4 regions of the Brevibacillus nigriterrae genome follow, and region 2 is predicted to be linked to each of the others. Evidence: riboswitches for the same ligand, from Rfam matches in the RefSeq annotation. Region 2 holds a riboswitch; each other region holds the start of a gene.
The links. A riboswitch is a leader RNA that binds a small molecule or an ion and turns the genes downstream of it on or off. The one in region 2 is predicted to bind lysine.
Positions count from the first base shown of each region.

Region 1 (4,709 bases), on a different contig from region 2:
TGCAGGAGTGCCTGTGGCATTTCCAAAGTTGTGCAGTTATTGGTTTGGTATGCTCCTTCTTGACCTGTATATCTTCCATAGATGATATAGCTTGAGCCAATCGTAAACCGTTGACCACAATACATAGAATAATCATCAGTCCACACCGTTACTTCGTTGTCGAGAGTGCCTTTCCATACTTGATTCACTTCAATCGTAACCTCATAGCGATTCCTCAGTTGTTTCCAATCTTTCACAGCGAGAACTGTTCCAGAAAACGCAGCAGTTGACTCTTTGAGGGGATTTTCTGGAGTCTTGCAGATACATGCTGATGCAGTTGTTGGATAAACCATTATCATCAAAAGTGGCAACAAGAAAAGCATGAGTGCCCGTTTGATAAAAAGCCCTCCCTTGTATCGTTTTTTGTATATTTTACCATATATTGAATATTCTTAAATCTGGATTCAGTTCGTCCCTCTTTCTGCGTGGGTATTCTAGAAGAAGAACATTTGTGCTACTATATGTATGGTTGTAAATCGTTGAGAGGAGGACAACGGGTGAAGACAATTAAAGATAAACTGGCTGTTCTCCCGGACAAACCTGGCTGTTATCTCATGAAAAATGCGACGGGTGAAATCATCTACGTCGGTAAAGCCAAAGTACTCAAAAACCGGGTGAGATCCTATTTCACTGGAAGTCATGACGGTAAGACACAATTGTTGGTTAGCGAGATAACCGACTTTGAATATATCGTTGTATCATCTGCGATTGAAGCCTTGATTCTGGAATGCAATCTGATCAAGCAATACAATCCCAGATACAATATCCTGCTAAAGGATGACAAAACGTACCCATATATCAAAATCACCAATGAGACCCACCCTCGGCTGGAAATTACTCGCAAGGTTCTCAAGGACAAGGCGAAGTATTTTGGGCCGTATGCCAATGCGGGGGCAGCCCAAGAGGTGAAGAAGCTCCTGGATCGTCTCTATCCGCTGCGCAAATGCCAGACCATGCCGAAGCAGGTTTGCCTGTACTACCATCTTAATCAATGTCTGGCACCTTGCGTCTATGAAGTGGAAAGCCAAGAAAACGAGCGTATCGTTGATGGGATCTGCAAGTTTCTTGACGGCGGGCACGAAGCGATGAAGACGCAACTGACAGAGAAAATGATGCAGGCCGCAGAAGAGATGGAGTTTGAACGGGCCAAGGAGCTACGTGACCAGATTCGCAACATCGAAGCCGTTATGGAGAAGCAGAAGGTAACCTTCACGGATACCGTTGATCGGGACATTATCGGGTTTGCGGTGGAAAAGGGCTGGATGTGTATACAGGTTTTCTATATGCGCAAAGGCAAAATGATCCAACGAGAGACGTCGATGTTTCCGTATTACGGAGATGAGACCGAGGACTTCATGTCGTTCGCTGCCCAGTTTTATTACGAAAAACAGCAGGCACTGCCGAAAGAAATATTGCTTCCGGAACAAAGTGAGCCGGAGCTTCTCTCGGAATGGCTGCATGTGAAGGTGGCAACTCCGAAACGAGGCAAAAAACATGAACTCGTCTTGATGGCAATCGAAAACGCCCGTATCGCCTTGCAAGAGAAATTCGCCCTGATGTCCAAAGATGAAGCTCGGACCATTCAGGCTGTTCACAATCTGGGGCATGCATTGGGAATCGGTGTGCCGCATCGAATTGAAGCTTTCGATAACTCCAACATTCAAGGGACAGAGCCAGTATCCGCCATGGTAGTATTCACTGATGGGAAACCTGATAAGAAGGAGTACCGCAAGTTCAAGATCAAAAGCGTGGATGGCCCTGATGATTACGGCTCCATGCGTGAAGTGATCCGCAGGCGGTATACGAGATTGCTAAAAGAAAATCAACCGCTCCCCGATCTGGTTGTCATCGACGGAGGAAAGGGGCAAATCTCTGCTGCCATGGATATTTTGGAAAATGAGCTGGGGTTATTTATTCCCGTGTGTGGATTAGCCAAGGACGACAAGCATAAAACGGCACAACTGCTGTTTGGTGATCCTCCCGAGCCAGTCGAGCTGAAGCGAGACAGCTATGAGTTCTATCTCCTGCAACGGATTCAGGACGAGGTGCACCGCTTTGCCATTACGTTTCACCGCCAGTCTAGAGGGAAGACAATGCTTAGTTCCCAGTTGGACGATATTCCCGGCATCGGTGAAAAGCGGCGCAAAATGCTGTTCAAACACTTTGGGTCGTTTGCCAAAATGCGGGAAGCGAGCGTGGAAGATTTCCGTCAGCTCGGCATCGGCGATAAGCTGGCTCGTGAAATCATTTCAACCCTTCGCAAGTTGGAAAGCGAAAAGTAATTGAACTTCCAAGCCATCACATGCTATAATCCGTTCTAATTGAATATGAAACCTCACTTCCCTTTATTGGAGTGAGGTAGAGGCGCGAAAACCAAGAGTACCCCCCGAGATGCGGGCATCTGTGAAGGGCAAGGGAAAGGGGAATTCGCCGAAGTGCAACAGACTACCCGAAGTCTGCTGTGCTGGGTCTGTGTTGAACAAGCACAGGACTGTCATCGCCATATACATCCAATATTGCGATGGAGAGCTATCTCACCGAGGATGAAAGAACTGCGTTTATTCGACGTAGTCTTTCTCCGACGTGTCCAAGGGAAGGAGGAACTGGTATGTCCAAGATCAGGGCAGCGACAGGTCAATCCTCGTCGTTGCCTTTTTTGCTATAAATACATGATGATTTGCACACTTTACTAGGAGTTACTAAAACGTACGGGGACCCCCAGAGTTGGGTGGTTAACGATAACGATAAGGGAGAGGAACCAGGTGGGATTAATCGTTCAGAAATACGGCGGTACTTCAGTAGGTACAATCGAGAGAATGCAGCGTGTCGCTGACCGAATCATAGAGACCAAAGAACAAGGAAACGATGTGGTAGTTGTCGTTTCCGCCATGGGCAAATCAACGGATGTACTGGTTGATATGGCCAAACAAATTACTGCGCAGCCTTCTGAGCGTGAAATGGATATGCTGCTCTCAACAGGTGAACAGGTATCGATTGCGCTACTTGCCATGACACTACAAACTAAGGGCTATGAGGCTGTATCGCTCACGGGCTGGCAAGCAGGAATCACCACGGAAAGCTACCATTCGAGAGCAAGAATTCAGGATATCGAGCATACACGTCTCAAAAAAGAATTGGCTGAAGGCAAAATCATCATCGTTGCCGGATTCCAGGGGTTCACTCCAGATGGTGAAATTACAACACTTGGTCGTGGAGGTTCCGATACGACCGCAGTGGCGCTTGCCGCAAGTCTTGAGGCAGATAAATGTGAAATCTTTACGGATGTATCAGGTGTATTTACCGCTGATCCACGGGTTGTGCCTTCTGCGCAAAAACTGGACCGGATTTCTTACGACGAAATGCTCGAGCTTGCGAATCTTGGGGCAGGGGTACTGCACCCTCGTTCAGTGGAGACTGCCAAGAAGTACAGCGTGTGTCTAGTGGTTCGCTCAAGCTTTACAAAAGAAGATGGAACGTATGTGGAGGAGGGGTCTTCAATGGAAACAGGAAGAGTAATCAGCGGGGTAGCACATGATGAGGATGTAGCAAAAATTACCGTGGTAGGAATGCCAGCACAAGTAGGCACACTTTCCCGGCTGTTCAATACGCTTGCGTCTGCACAGGTAAACGTCGATATTATTATCCAAAGCTCCTATGAAGCAAAGGTAACGAACATTTCCTTTACAGTTGCCTCCGGGGACCTGGCGAAAACATTGCAAGTGTTGGAACAAAACCGCACCGAACTGGGTTTTGAGAGTGTAGATCACGAGGAAGAACTGACAAAGGTTTCGATCGTTGGAGCGGGCATGGTGACCAATCCAGGGGTTGCTGCCGAGATGTTCCGTCAACTGGCCGAACAACAAATTTCCATTAAAATGGTTTCTACTTCCGATATCAAAATTTCGTGTGTAATTCCAGCAGCCTATACCAACCTTGCTGTTACAACCCTGCATACGGCTTTCGGGTTGGATGTGGCAGAGCAGGCAGTAGTACACGGCGTATAACATCCGCTCTATTTTCTACATTGACAGGTAAGCCCTCCCAATCGTATGATGAAAACAATTGAAAAACTCTTATCAAGAGTGGTGGAGGGACTGGCCCGATGAAACCCGGCAACCCCGCTTCGGCGGAGAGGTGCTAAATCCAGCAGGCGCATGATTCATGGCGTTTGGAAGATAAGAGCGGGTATCTGGCCAACCGGAACATACACCCCCTCTTCTCTTCGCAGAAGAGGGGTTTTTTATTTTTTCGGATGTGAAAAACGTCTCGACGTTTATCATAAAAGTGGATACGACCGCTTGCGGGCACCAAAACGGTCAATACCGTTTTGGTGTGAATCGTACCATCCGGGTCAGGGGGGATAACTTTGCAAAAAATAGGAATTGGTGACTTGCAGTTGGAATCGGGAGAAGTGCTCAAACAGGTAGATATCGGTTACAAAACATATGGTGTCTATGATCCTGAACGGGAGAATGCCATCCTTGTTTGCCATGCACTGACGGGCGATGTGTATGCTGTAGGTGATGAGAAGCGTCCTGGTTGGTGGGAAGGGCTGATCGGGCCCGGTATGCCAATCGATACAAATGAATATTTCGTCGTGTGCAGCAATGTTCTGGGAGGTTGTTATGGCTCTACAGGACCGGCAAGTCTCGATCCTGATACGAATCAAC
Region 1 covers NZ_JBNCMT010000015.1:110,612-115,320, forward strand. The annotation lists gene ACPW7N_RS13030 (hypothetical protein) at 1-362, opposite strand, end outside; gene uvrC (excinuclease ABC subunit UvrC) at 501-2,321, shown strand; lysine riboswitch at 2,391-2,579, shown strand; gene ACPW7N_RS13040 (aspartate kinase) at 2,802-4,043, shown strand; SAM riboswitch class I at 4,110-4,221, shown strand; gene metX (homoserine O-acetyltransferase MetX) at 4,406-4,709, shown strand, end outside.
Region 1: it holds a riboswitch for lysine, as region 2 does, so the genes downstream of both, ACPW7N_RS13040 (aspartate kinase) here and ACPW7N_RS20035 (transporter substrate-binding domain-containing protein) in region 2, are expected to answer to the same signal.

Region 2 (4,709 bases):
ACACGCTGTTTTTGACCGCCCGACAATTGTCTTGGTTTCGCATTGACGTATTTATCCATCCCAACGACCCGCAAATACTTCAAAGCTACTTTTTCAGCTTCTTCCTTCGAACGCTTTAGCACTTTTACTTGCCCGACTACACAATTACTTAACACATCGTGGTTATTAAACAGGTTAAATTGCTGAAAGACCATGCCTAGATGTCTACGGTACAAGAAAATATCGTGCTTGTCGTCTAAAATATTTTCTCCCTTATAGATAATTTGGCCGCCACTTGGTTTTTCCAATAAATTAATACAACGAAGAAGGGTAGACTTACCTGATCCAGAGGAACCGATGATCGTGACGACTTCTCCTTTGTTCACCGAAAAATCGATGTCTTTTAATACTTCATGTGATCCATAGGATTTATTTAAGTGTTGAATATCAATGATTTTTTCCATATGCTCTCCTCCTTCTCCGATTATTTCGTACTTTCTACCTGCACGTGATGATCGATCATCGTGTAACTGTCAGGGCCGTCTAGCTTTCTCTCGAAATAACGCAAAACCCAAGTGACAAGCAGGGTCATCATGAAATAAACAACACACGCAACGAAAAACGATTCGAAATATCGGAAGTTATTCCCCGCAATGGATTTCGTTGTGAAATACAATTCGGTTACGGAAATGACGTTTAATACGGAAGTATCCTTGATATTAATGACAAATTGATTACCTGTTGCTGGCAAAATATTTCGAACCACTTGTGGCAATACGACATTCACCATCGTTTGAACGTGATTCATCCCGATTGCATGGGCCGCTTCAAATTGCCCTTTATCGATGGATACAATCCCCCCACGAACGATTTCTGCCATGTACGCTCCAGTGTTAATCGCTACGACAATGATTGCTGCAGCAATTCGGTCCATATCAATCCCAAAGGCCAGGGCAGAACCATAATAAATGACCATCGCCTGCACAATCATCGGGGTTCCCCGGAAGAATTCAATATAAATTGTGAGAATGGCATTCACCACTTTGAGAATACCTTTTTTCGCCCCTCGTTCAGGAGCAGGAATCGTACGGATAATCCCTACCAGTAAACCAATGATTGCCCCCAATACCGTTCCGATCAGAGCAATTAGTAATGTCATCCCGGCTCCACGAAGGAACATGGGCCAATTTTCAGCTATGATTTTTACAATCCACTCAAAGCTCATCTTTTACCTCCAATTTCATTCAGAAACACTTCGCTTGAAGCCTTTCCGAAGGTGTTGTCGAGTCCATCATCAGCCAATCAGCATAAAACCGACTGCATGATGGTGCAGCCGGTTTCACTACAAAGCATTATTTTGCTGCTGGTTGATTTTTAATAGCAGTATCCATTAAGCTTGTACGATCTTGTTCTGAGATACCTGCTAGCACTTCATTGATTTTCTTCGTTAATTCACTGCCTTTGGCAATACCCACAGCGATTGCTGTATCATCTTCAGAGGTTGTGAAGCCTTCTTTGAATTCTACCATTGCAAAGTTCGGGTTTGCTGCGGATGCACTGACTGCTTCCGGACGCTCAGAAACGTATCCATCAATCATCCCTGACTCAAGCGCCACTCTCATCGCTGGGAAGTTGTCCATCGCAGGCTGCTGAGCTACCCCTTGAATTTGACTGATGACGGAGTAGTGGAAAGTGTTTAATTGAGCTGTTACTTTTGCTCCGTTGAAGTCCTGGATGGAAGTAGCCCCTTCATACTTTCCGCCTTTTTTCACAACCATCACGAGATTGGATTTATAGTAGTTGTCTGAGAAATCGATCGTTTGTTTACGTTCTGCGGTTGGAGACATCCCTGCGATAATCGCATCGATTTTGCCTGAAGTTAATGCTGGTACTAGGCCGTCCCATTCCGTTTTCACAATCACTAATTCTTTACCAAGAGCAGTAGCAATCTTTTTAGCGATTTCTACATCATACCCACCAGCATATTCTGCATTGCCTTCGATTTTAACGGCACCATTGGAATCATCCATTTGCGTCCAGTTAAATGGGGCATAACCCGCTTCCATACCTACCTTGAATGTTTTACCTTCCTCTGCAGGTGCAGGTGTAGATGCAGGAGCACCACTTGTCCCACATCCTGCTAAGAGCATAATGGCTGAAAGAAACAATGCAATCATTGGTGACTTTTTCATATTTTTTCTCTCCCTTTGTTTTTTGGTTGTTGCTTTTTTACAAAGCAAAAAGCGACCTGAGATAGACTCAGGTCGCACTAAAATACATAGTAGCCCAAATACCTCTCTTTTCCCAAATGAGATAGCACAACTCAATAAATCGGGTAATTTATTGAGACAGTCCTGCAGCTCTTAACTGCAGACCCAGCAAGTAATACGGAGAAATATTACAAGCTTCGGCGACATTTCCTTCTCTTTAGTATCATCGTTTTCTCGAACTCCACTAAAGACTGTTAAATATCGCGCCTCTACCTCACTGATGTAAGTGAGGTCTTATTCAATTACGTTCTTGAGTTTACAATGTTCGATACATTCTGTCAACCTGGGCATTACTTCCTAATTCCTTCTTTAGATAGTTATAAAGCTTTTGACTCGCCAGTTGGAATGGGTAGTCCGATTCCTTGCACAAGATCCCAAATGTCATGTGTATGAGGCTTCCACTGATTATCCTGACCGTTGTCCCCTTCATTTCTGGTTCCATCATAATTTTTGGGATAAGTGCGATCCCTAACCCGCTTTCTACAAAATATTTCAATGCCGTCATACTCCCGATCTCCATCGTATCGAGAGTAACAATCCCTTTTTCCTGTAGTACCATCTCCAATTTCCTACGATATGGACAAGTCACTGATGTGACGAGTAGACGATACCCCAGTAAATCTTCCGGTACAATCAGTTCTTTCTTGGCAAGTGGATGATTCTCTGGCAGTAATGCTATGAACTCTTCCTGAAATAATGACTCAAAATATAAATCAGACCCCAAGCCAGGTGCCGTAGAAAGTGCAAAATCGATTTCTCCTTTGATAATCCGCTTGCTAAGGACCGGGGTGTTCGAGATTTCGACGGAAATGCGGATATTCGGGTACATAGATATAAACTTACTCAGGATACCAGGCAAACGGTAGCTGGCAGTTGGCTCCGTTACCCCAATACGAATATGTCCAGCTTCACCTGATTTCAAATCCAATAAGCTAGTCTGAAGTTGCTCCATATTCTTTACGATTTGTAAGCTCTGGTCGTAAAACAGCCTACCTGCTTCCGTCAGGCTGATTTCTTTGCCACGTACCAGCAACTGAACACCCAATTCAGATTCAAGCTTCTGGATTTGCATTGTGACTGTCGATTGTACATAGTTCATTTCTTGTGCTGCCCGGTTAAAGCTCCCGTATTTCACGATCATTTGAAATGTTTTTAAGGTCTTAAGATCCACGTTCCGTCCCCCTGCAACAATTCAATAATTTTGAACTAACTATTCAATTAGTTCAATTATACAAATAGCAAAATGCGAATTACAATGACATCATCAAACTCAACCGAGGGGTGGTAATGATGAAGCTACAAAACAAGGTGGCAATTGTAACGGGCGGCGGTACGGGAATTGGGAGAGCAACCAGTTTCGAACTAGCAAAACGGGGAGCTACTGTTATCGTAAACTATTCCCGTTCCCATTCGGATGCAGAACAAACAGTGCGTCAGATCACTGATGAGGGGGGACGGGCCCTTGCGATACAAGCGGATGTTTCCCGTGACAACGAAGTCCGATTGATGGTCCAAACGGTGGTGCAGCAGTTCGGTACGGTCGATTTGCTCGTGAATAATGCCAGTATCACCCGGCATATTCCGATGGATGACCTGGAGGCAGTAACAGAGGAAACATGGGACGAATTGTTCGATGTGAATGTAAAGGGCATGTTTTATTGCACACGAGCGGTTGCTCCCTACATGAAAAAGAATCAGCAAGGTGCGATTGTCAATCTTGGGAGTATAGCCGGACAAACCGGATTAGGCTCTTCGCTTCCTTACGCCGTGTCCAAAGCAGCCGTTCATGGGCTAACCAAGTCCTTGGCACGCACACTTGCTCCTGAGATTAGAGTAAACTGTATCGTGCCCGGAGCTGTGGCAACAAGATGGTGGGCAGGCAGGGAAGATCAAATGAACCGTCTCGCTCCTCATCTTCCTTTGCAGCGGATAGCCACTCCCGAAGATATTGCAGCGATGATCTGCACAACCTTGGAGCAGGAAGCAATAACTGGACAAATCATTACTGTCGACTGTGGTCAGACTTTGTGAACAGTATCTTGAGGCATGACGCCAGAGAATCTTCGTCAGGCCCACAAGTTATTGGAGAGCAACACAGCGAGACTGCTATCAGTAATATCCCCTCATGGTGGACTTATCCTTTCATCAGAGGGGATTTTTCATTGCCAAATAACAGCGTCTCTTTTTTGTGCATTAATCATATCATTGCCAGGTATATATTTAATTAGAGCTTTTTATGGGCTCGGAAGTGTTCCTAGCGATTGAACAAAGTAAATATTTCGACTCATAATACCTTAATGCACTTTTGGAAATACCAGTAATATGGGAGAAAGCCTGCTTATCAAGCAAACCTTTGTAAGTATTGTGTTTACTGTGTTGTTGTCAGCAAAATGTAGCATCGATTCTGAGTTCATTCAGTCAAATCACAATAAGTTTGTACATTGTACTTGACAAAGTACA
Region 2 covers NZ_JBNCMT010000030.1:62,954-67,662, forward strand. The annotation lists gene ACPW7N_RS20025 (amino acid ABC transporter ATP-binding protein) at 1-443, opposite strand, end outside; gene ACPW7N_RS20030 (amino acid ABC transporter permease) at 464-1,204, opposite strand; gene ACPW7N_RS20035 (transporter substrate-binding domain-containing protein) at 1,332-2,171, opposite strand; lysine riboswitch at 2,286-2,469, opposite strand; gene ACPW7N_RS20040 (LysR family transcriptional regulator) at 2,506-3,420, opposite strand; gene ACPW7N_RS20045 (SDR family NAD(P)-dependent oxidoreductase) at 3,540-4,280, shown strand.

Region 3 (4,709 bases), on a different contig from region 2:
ACGACCAGATGGCTGGCCGCTACCACCATGTCATTTGCTTTATGCGGATAGGCTGCATGACCACCCTTTCCCTGCAAATCAATGAACAGTTCGGAGGTATTGGCAAATAAAATGCCTTCTTTTGTGGCTACCGTTCCGACCGGGTATTCTGGCGCAATGTGCATGGCGAAAATCGCATCCGGTTTCCAAGCACGAAACTCATCTGATTCGAGCATTGGCAAAGCGCCACCCGGACCTTCTTCTGCCGGCTGAAAAATAAACAAAAGGTTATCATCGATCGGTTGTTCAAGCATCTTCGTCAGAATGCCAAGACCAATCGACATGTGAAAGTCATGTCCACAAGCGTGCATGTAGCCTTGATGTTTCGAACGGAAATTGTAGTTTGTCTCTTCTTCAATCGGCAAACCATCCATATCGGAACGCCAGGCAAGCGTGCGTGAAGGATTCTTCCCTTTCACCAGAACAAGGATCCCGGTTCGCCAGGTGGCAACCTCCATGCGGTCATGCGGCAAGCTTTTGATGTAGTTCAAGAGGTATTGTTGTGTCTTGAATTCCTGAAAACCCGGCTCAGGAATTTGATGGAGCTCACGTCGGATCGAAACGAAAGGATGTACTGTCGTACTCATCAGACTGCTCCTTTCTTAATGACAACCTGCTCGATTGCTTCCGTCAATTGCCCAACCAAAAGGTCAACCTGATCTTTGGTAAGTGTCAATGGTGGCAGCAAGCGGATAATGGTTCTCTGTGTTACATCCACCAAAATCCCCTTTCGCAGGAGGTGTTGTTGAATGGCGCTTACTTCTTCTGCAGCAAGATTGGTTGGCAGCCCCAACATCATCCCTCTTCCCCTCAGCGCTGAAAAAAGACTTGGGTATTGAGCGGACAGTTCGGTCAATTGATCCCACAAATACTTTGCGACCGCATTCGCCTCAAAAAGGAATAAATCCTGTTCAAGCACATCCAAAACCGCATTGCCCAAAGCCGCACTTAACGGAGACGGAGCAAATGTTGTCCCGTGATCTCCTGGCTGGAACAGATGCGTCAACTTGCTTCCAACGATAATTCCACCGAGCGGCAGCCCACCACCGACACCTTTTGCGAACAAAATGACATCTGGAGTAATTCCCGCATGCTGATAGCAAAACAGCTTTCCTGTGCGACCAATCCCTGTTTGAATCTCATCGATACAGAAAAGAATACCGTGCTCTTTTGCTACTGCTTCTACCTGCTGCAGGTACTCATCTGATAGTGGAATGACCCCACCAGATCCCAGCACAGGTTCCATGAGAATGGCTGCCGGCTTCTCGGTCTGACACAGCGTCCGCAACGCTTCGATACTCCCCGCTTCGATTTCATACACAGGGAAGGTTGGCTGTGGGAAATCCTGATACACATGTGCTTGCCTTGTCAGTCGAAGAGCCCCCAATGTTCTGCCGTGGAAGCTGTTTTTCAGAACGACAATGCCGCTTTTCTCATTTCCTTGGGCCAGCGTCCATTTATGAATCAGTTTTATCGCAGCTTCTGTCGCTTCTGCTCCTGAGTTTCCGAAGAATACTTTACCCGGGATAGTATGATCAATTAACCGCTTCGCCAGTTGAATGGCAGGAGGGTTCAAAAAATAGTTGGAGATATGCAAAAACTTCTCACCTTGTTCACGCAAGGCTTTCATCACTTCCGGGTGTGAATGTCCCAAAATGTTAACGGCCAGTCCTGTGAACAAATCGAGGTAGGATTTTCCCTCCGCATCATACAAGTAATTGCCTTCTCCTTTGGCAATGGCAATCGGTAATCGCTTATAGGTAGACATGATATATGTTTCATCTAATGAACGCCAATCTTCCAAGGGATTCACTCCTTTAACCGGGGACCCAATCTTACAGCTGACGAAGCTCTTGCTTGATTTCGGTTTTGGATTTGGTTTTGTCATCGATTTGCTTAATGATGCGAGCTGGTGTACCTGCAACGACAACATTTGGCGGTACATCATCAATAACAACCGCACCTGCTGCCACAACAGAACCTTGACCGACACGGCAGCCTTCGAGAATAACCGCATTTGCACCTACAACTACGTCGTCTTCGATAATTACCGGAGTTGCAGATGGTGGTTCGATTACACCTGCAACAACAGCGCCTGCTCCGATATGGCAGTTCTTGCCGATGGTTCCACGTCCGCCAACAACAACGTTCATGTCAATCATCGTGCCTTCACCAATGACAGCGCCGATGTTGATTACCGCACCCATCATAATAACTGCGTTATTCCCGATGGATACTTGGTCACGAATGATGGCACCTGGCTCAATGCGCGCCTGAATGTGCTTCGTATCGAGCATAGGAATTGCTGAGTTGCGGCGGTCGCTTTCTACGACAAAATCTTCGATGCGGTCTTTGTTTTGCTCTAGAACCGGCGAGATTTCACTCCACTCGCCGAACAGCACGCCTACATTGCCTGTAATAAATGTTTTGGTATTCTCACCAAACTGGATTCCTTCCAGTTGACCCTTGATATGTACTTTTACCGGGGTTTTCTTTACACTTTTTTGAATAAAGCTGATAATTTCATTCGCATCCATCATGTTCATTTCTCTCATCCTCCACAATATTTTGATTGATTCACCGAACAGAGCCTGATGCTCCACGATGGTTCGGGGCTTAAACCGAAAAAATGCAATGAGCAGCATATCTACTCATTGCATATGGTTCCCTTGCAATTCATAAATAGCGCTCCACAGAGAAAAACTCTTCTGTGACAAGGTGGCTGTTATTCACAGACACCCCAGTTTATGCCCTGGGGGATGGCACAAACTTCGGCGCATTGACCTTTCCCTCTTCCCATTGGAGCCCCTACTCCTTATCCAAGAAGATATACTCTTTCGTTGCGCACCTCTATTTATCACATTTGTGATTTCAATTGTTATTACTCTACCAAAATAATCTGAATCAGACAACCAAGAATTACGAAACCGTTTTTTACCACTTTGCCTGATGTTCTTCTACACAGCCGATCAACCGATCAAAAGAAATGCGCTCCCCATCCTGTGTACGGACTGTGCCGCTGAAGTGGCCGAATACCTGTTGCAGCGTAGAAGATAAAATTCCTGCTTGGTTTCGAACGATTCTTCGATCAAACGGGGTAAATGCAATTTGCACATCCGATGATAATTGGGACAGGATCTGCCAAGGTTGTAACAAGTTCGTTCGATCATATGTAAAAACTACATCTTCCTCCAACTTATAGACACGGTTATCAAGGAACAAAGCATTTTCGTTGACTCCCGTTCCATCTGTCCAGCCGGCTCCCAAATTAAAGCCGAATGCTTTTTGGTCAACCTCGCCCGAGCAGGTTGCCCAGTTCCAAAAACTGCGGTACGGCCATATTCCTCTCCCCACATCTAGAGCAGCAAAGCTTACCCCTTCCTTACAGTGGAATTCTCGATCCCCAATCCGTACAAGTCCTTGTACCGGAAGACAATTCTGCTTGGAAGTAAAGTGAAAGCGCTGCTGATCCCAGGGAATGACCACGTTGAGTGATTCATATGCATCCGGTTGTTGAATAACGAATTGAGCGCTTATCCACGGATCACGGCCGAAAGAGTTAACAACCAGATTTCTTGCTTTTCGGGAAACATCCTGTTTGCTCGAAAACGACAGACGAGGGTGTGAAAAGGTGAAGTCATCATCTGCACATGGAGGCAACTCACATCCGATCCCGAACGGAATAGACAACTGTTCTTCCCAGAACTGCTGTCGCTCGTAATCATACACGTACGTAAAGGCGATTCCGATGTAATCCAGATGAATCAGCGTGACATTAAATAAAAAGACATCTGATGTGATTAACCAATGATTCCACTTTTTCTTGCGTAGCCAACTGCCTTTCAAATTGCAAATATGCTTTGGTGTACGTGACCAGCCAATGCTATTTTTATTCAATTGACCTGACTTTTCACACAGGTATACAGATTCCGTCAATTCCATGAGCAACGTTCCCCCTTTTCACATGTTATGCTTGTAAAAAAAACTCAGCCTCGCGGGAGGCCGAGTTATGTATAGGCAATTAAGCAATTGCGACCGTTATCCTTGGCATTATATAAGGCTTTGTCAGCAAAATGAAGAATTTCATCTCTTGTTTGATCAATACGAGGCACAAGACTGACCAGCCCGACACTGACAGTAACTACTCTGCTAACAATTGAGCTAGCATGAGGGATCTGGAGATCTTCGACCGTTCTTCTAATTGTTTCTCCGATTTGGACAGCTTCCGTTTCGGATTCCTCTGGCAAAATGATAGCAAATTCTTCACCACCGTACCGAGCAAACAGATGCCGATCATTCGTAATCAATTGATTAATCGCCTGGGAAATTTCTTTGAGGCAAACATCTCCCCCTTGATGCCCGTACGTATCGTTGTACGCCTTAAAGCAATCAATATCAAACATGATTAATGTAAATGGTTTCGATTCAGCCATTGTCCGATGTAATTCTCGTTCGAATGTCTCATCAAAAATTCGACGATTGGCAATTTGCGTCAGGCCATCTATCGTTGAGAGACGCTTGAATCGCTCATGTGCTTCACTTAACTTGTCTTCAACTAGTTTGCGCTCGGTAATATCCCTTGAAACGACTACTGTCTGGATGTGTTCGCCCTGTTTATTCACTACAGGTTGGCAGCGAATATCTAGTGTAATCCAGTTCCCGTTTTTATG
Region 3 covers NZ_JBNCMT010000009.1:29,941-34,649, reverse strand. The annotation lists gene ACPW7N_RS08715 (N-acetyldiaminopimelate deacetylase) at 1-626, opposite strand, end outside; gene ACPW7N_RS08710 (aspartate aminotransferase family protein) at 626-1,807, opposite strand; gene dapD (2,3,4,5-tetrahydropyridine-2,6-dicarboxylate N-acetyltransferase) at 1,875-2,585, opposite strand; lysine riboswitch at 2,715-2,900, opposite strand; gene ACPW7N_RS08700 (DUF2804 domain-containing protein) at 2,974-3,981, opposite strand; gene ACPW7N_RS08695 (diguanylate cyclase domain-containing protein) at 4,047-4,709, opposite strand, start outside.
Region 3: it holds a riboswitch for lysine, as region 2 does, so the genes downstream of both, dapD (2,3,4,5-tetrahydropyridine-2,6-dicarboxylate N-acetyltransferase) here and ACPW7N_RS20035 (transporter substrate-binding domain-containing protein) in region 2, are expected to answer to the same signal.

Region 4 (4,709 bases), on a different contig from region 2:
CCCCAGCGTAGTTCATGCCTTCGTAGAAATCACCTTGAGATGTAGCACCATCACCGAAGTAGTTGATTGCTACTTTCTTTTCGCCACGAAGCTTGTAACCCATCGCAACACCTGTCGCTTGTGTACATTGCGCTGCGATGATGATTTGCGGCATTAATACGTTCACATCATCCGGAATTTGTCCGCCATGAATATGTCCACGGGAGTAGAGAAAAGCTTGATAAAGTGGCAATCCATGCCAAACGATTTGTGGAATGTCACGATAGCTAGGAAGAATAAAGTCTTCTTTGGCAAGAGCAGACTGGGAACCGATCATCGCTGCTTCCTGACCTGCTACGGGAGCGTAGAAACCGAGACGTCCTTGACGGTTCAAGCTAATCGCACGTTGGTCCCACACACGGGTGAAAACCATTTTACGCATCAATTCTTTCAGTTCTTCATCAGTAATTTTCGGCATCATTCCTGGATTGACTACAGTGCCGTCTGGTGCAAGTATTTGGAGTGGAGCAGAATCACGAAGCTTCTCAGCAGTAGAAATACTCAATGAAATCACCTCTTCGTAGGATTAACAAGAATTGTGTACCTAGAAACGAACTGTTATAGTTGCACAAACCATCTGTGTATCTGTATTAAATCAGCTTTATTCAAGCTTATTTCGTTCCTGTTACTATTCATGATAAAATCTGTATCAATAAATTTCAATAACTTTTTTACTCTTTTTTTATTTTTTATATTGTTTATAGTGTTAAACATAGGAGGAATAATGAATGACAAGCTATGTAAACCGCACCATTGTCAAAGAAGAAGTCAATAGTGAACGATTGGGAATTACCCGCTCCTGCAAGGTATATTTGCCTCCCGGGTATAATGAGCTTCTCTCTTATCCAGTGATTTATTGTCAGGATGGCAACGAATTTTTCACGATGGGCCGAATTGCCACGATTGCCAATCAACTGATTCTCGAGGATGACATCGAACCCATGATCATCGTGGGAGTCTCCGTTGAGCGAAGTAAAAGAACCAGCGAATACTCCCCTACCGGTTCACGCAATGATATGTACAAGCGCTTTTTTGTCGAAGAATTGCTACCCTACATAGAGGACCGCTACCCAGTACGCAAAGATATCTCATCCCGAGTCATCGCAGGAGATTCTCTTGGCGGGACTGTATCCTTACATCTTGCTTTGGATCATCCCGAGGTATTCCAGCGAATGATTTCCCTTTCTGGCGCTTTCTTTCAACCGACACTGGATCGCATCCAAGAGACAGATAACCTTTCCTGGCTCAAGTTATGGATGGTTGTTGGGACGGAAGAAACCGAAGTCGAAACCAATATCGGTACCTTCGATTTCGTCGATTGGAATCGTCGGGCCAAGCTTCTTCTAGAAGAAAAACAGGCGCACTTGCACTATTCCGAACAACCGGGACGACACGTATGGGGATTGTGGCAAAATCAGTTACCTGATGCCATTCGCTATTTTTTTGCCTGACAAGAGAAGGTAAAGAAGTTTTATAATAAACCATTAATTTCTTGTATATCTTCATAGCTATACTTCCTGCCATCAGTCAAATGGATACCCTGACTGGTCGTTTGATCAATTTCGCCTGCAACTTGTGTGTCATCCTTTAACACAATGTTGACAATCTTGCTTTCTTCCAGCTTCATTTGTTTGTTTAACAATTCCCTTTGTTTCGCTGAAATCATGGAGTAAATACCTCTCTTTGCATAATGATTGGTAAGCATAGTATCCCAATCCATTCAAAGAATTACTCTGTGTAACAAAAATTCCATTTGACGATTGTTTCATGGACTTGCTATACTGAGCAACGGTATAAAAAGTTTATATATAAAAAAATCCTCATCTGTGTTCTCACGATGAGGTAGAGGTTGCGACAATTATTAGTAGCTGATCGGAGGCTTGGATGGAGCCGATGAAGATCTGTTGAAAGGGAAAGTCGCCGAAGCTTGCTGTTGCCCATTTCACACAGCCTGCTGGGACCACGTCGAACAGACGTGGGACTGTCACAAGGAATACGTCCTTGTGGAGTACTATCTTTTACGTTGAGAACGGATGCGGGTTTGCATAGCAAAAGTGCTGTGGACTCGATTCTCGATTCCCGGCACTTTTTTATTTCCTTTTTCTCTTTATCACTTTATCAGGAGGAAGTATTATGGCTACAAAAAAATGGGGTTTCTGGCTCCTGACTGCATTCGTTGTTGGAAATATGGTGGGCTCAGGTATTTTCATGCTGCCAAGCTCACTTGCCAATACTGCAAGTCCACTGGGTGTTACGCTTGCCTGGTTGCTAACCGGCTTAGGTGTTCTCATGATTGCACTTGTATTTGGTAACTTGTCTGTACGTCGCCCTGAGCTGACAGCCGGACCACAAAGCTATGCACGTGCCTTGTTCACATCACGCCGAGCAGGCAATATGGCAGGTTTCAGTATGGCTTGGGGGTGTTGGATTGCCAACGCTTCCGGTAACGTAGCGATTATCACGACTTTCGCAGGGTATCTCTCTACGTTCTTTCCTATTATGAAAGATGAGCGTGTGCTTTTCACCATTGGCTCTTTTGCTGTTGAAATGGGAAAACTAACTTCGTTCCTTGTATGCAGTGCCCTGCTTTGGGGAATTAATGCGATTTTACTCCGTGGTTTAAATGGTGCAGGTAAATTAAACTTCTTCGCTACTGCGACAAAGGTACTCGGCTTTGGATTATTCATCGTTGCATCGCTTTACGCGTTTAATGCAGCCAACCTGAGCGAATTCTATCTGCCTGTAACCGATGAAGATGGAGTTGTCCATGGACTGGGCAGTCAAATCAACTTGGCTGCGCTCGCTACTCTCTGGGCGTTCGTCGGGATCGAATCGGCGGTTATTTTCTCCGGGCGTGCTCGTTCACAACGTGATGTAAAACGGGCAACCGTCACAGGCCTTGGGATCGCTTTGGCCATCTATATTGGAATTACGTTGCTTACTATGGGCGTTTTGCCACAAGAAGCACTGAAAGCCTCTGACAAACCGCTCGTTGATGCATTAACTGCTGTAATCGGAAGCTCTGGCGGTACGTTGATGGCGTTACTTGCAGTGGCATCTCTATTGGGAACCTCTGTAGGCTGGATTCTTTTAAGTGCAGAGATTCCGTATCAAGCGGCACAATCCGGGATTTTTCCACGTTTGTTTATGAAATCAAATAAGCACGGAAGCCCTTCCGCTTCCCTTATTGTAACCAATGTATTTTCTCAGCTATTTGTCTTCTCTACGATTTCTGGTACAATTGCCGAAGCATTCGCATTCGTGACAGTGGTAGCGACACTTGCCTATCTCATTCCTTACCTCGTATCAGCTATCTATCAATTGAAGCTGGTCATTACGGGACAAACCTACAATCAAGAGCCAGGCTCCCGTGTAAAGGATGGTATCATCGCTTTCCTTGCTGTTGCCTACTCTGCATGGGTAATCAAGAGCGGAACGGCAGACCTCAAAACATTTGGTTTGGGAATCGGACTGTTCTTACTCGGATTTATTCTGTATCCACTGATGAGCGGGTCGACAAAGAAGATCGAACAACCAGCTAATGTTGTCATTGAATAATGGAAGCCATATAAACAAATGCCATCGAAGGTTATCTTTCGGTGGCATTTTTTATATGGCTCTCACGGGCTATATCATTTGTGAGCCTATCACGTTATAGTAGAATCTGTTTTCAAGATAATGATAGAACAGCAAAGAGGTGCAGTAATGAATAAACTAAACAGAAATTTACACCGCTATATCGGCTTGATTGTCAGCCTGTTTTTAATGATGTGGGTGATTACAGGATTTTTGCTTTTCAACGTACCTTGGTATCAAGAAAAAGCCAATGATTTGAAAACCACATCCATCGCTCTTCCAGCTACCTCCTCAGACTACACGATCTCTTATGTTGGTGATGCACTTATCAAAACAGGAGAATATAAATGGGAAGAAATTCGCTCCATTACAAAGTCAGGAGAAAACTTTAAAGTTTATGTCAAACGGGACCCCATCTTGCGTATTACGGTTGATAAAAACGGACAGATAACAGCACTAAAACAAGACCCGATTCTAGACTTATTTTACGGACTGCACGTTGGTGAATGGGAAGATATCAACTATGTAACTTTATTAGAAGTTATTTCAATCCTGGTTGTAATTTTAACAGTAACCGGTTGGGTGTACTTCTTGCCCAAAAGAAAAAAACGGAAACTGAATGTAGCTTCCGATTCATAAGGAACTAGCCCTATTCTTCAAAAAACGGATTAAACTTCTTCCCTGCAAAGGCATCCTGTTGTTTCCGTTTAATAAATGGATTAAAGCCAGTTTCATCTTGTTTATTGCCAAAAGGGGAGCCTGTCGATGAAGAATGGCCCTCTTTTCTTCCCATCATGATCCCAATCTCCTGTTTGATTGCTTCATTACAATCTTTTATATCACGATCGACATCTACATTCAGTTTTTTCAAGTCAATCAATCGATCCATATAGGCGATCAATGTTTCAAAACGTCCCATTTATCCGTCTCCCACTTTATAGATAGTTTTTCTTTCTTATAAATGTAGCATAATTACAGCATTTTCGCCTACTTGTCACAGGTTTGCTATGGTTTTGCCAAGCAAATTAGACTATCATGAAACTGTTGTGATGAAAGTTACACCTAAGTGAATGCACCACAACACTACTACATGT
Region 4 covers NZ_JBNCMT010000001.1:99,008-103,716, forward strand. The annotation lists gene pdhA (pyruvate dehydrogenase (acetyl-transferring) E1 component subunit alpha) at 1-544, opposite strand, end outside; gene ACPW7N_RS00555 (alpha/beta hydrolase) at 768-1,490, shown strand; gene ACPW7N_RS00560 (hypothetical protein) at 1,511-1,705, opposite strand; lysine riboswitch at 1,875-2,061, shown strand; gene ACPW7N_RS00565 (amino acid permease) at 2,173-3,597, shown strand; gene ACPW7N_RS00570 (PepSY domain-containing protein) at 3,745-4,254, shown strand; gene ACPW7N_RS00575 (hypothetical protein) at 4,265-4,534, opposite strand.
Region 4: it holds a riboswitch for lysine, as region 2 does, so the genes downstream of both, ACPW7N_RS00565 (amino acid permease) here and ACPW7N_RS20035 (transporter substrate-binding domain-containing protein) in region 2, are expected to answer to the same signal.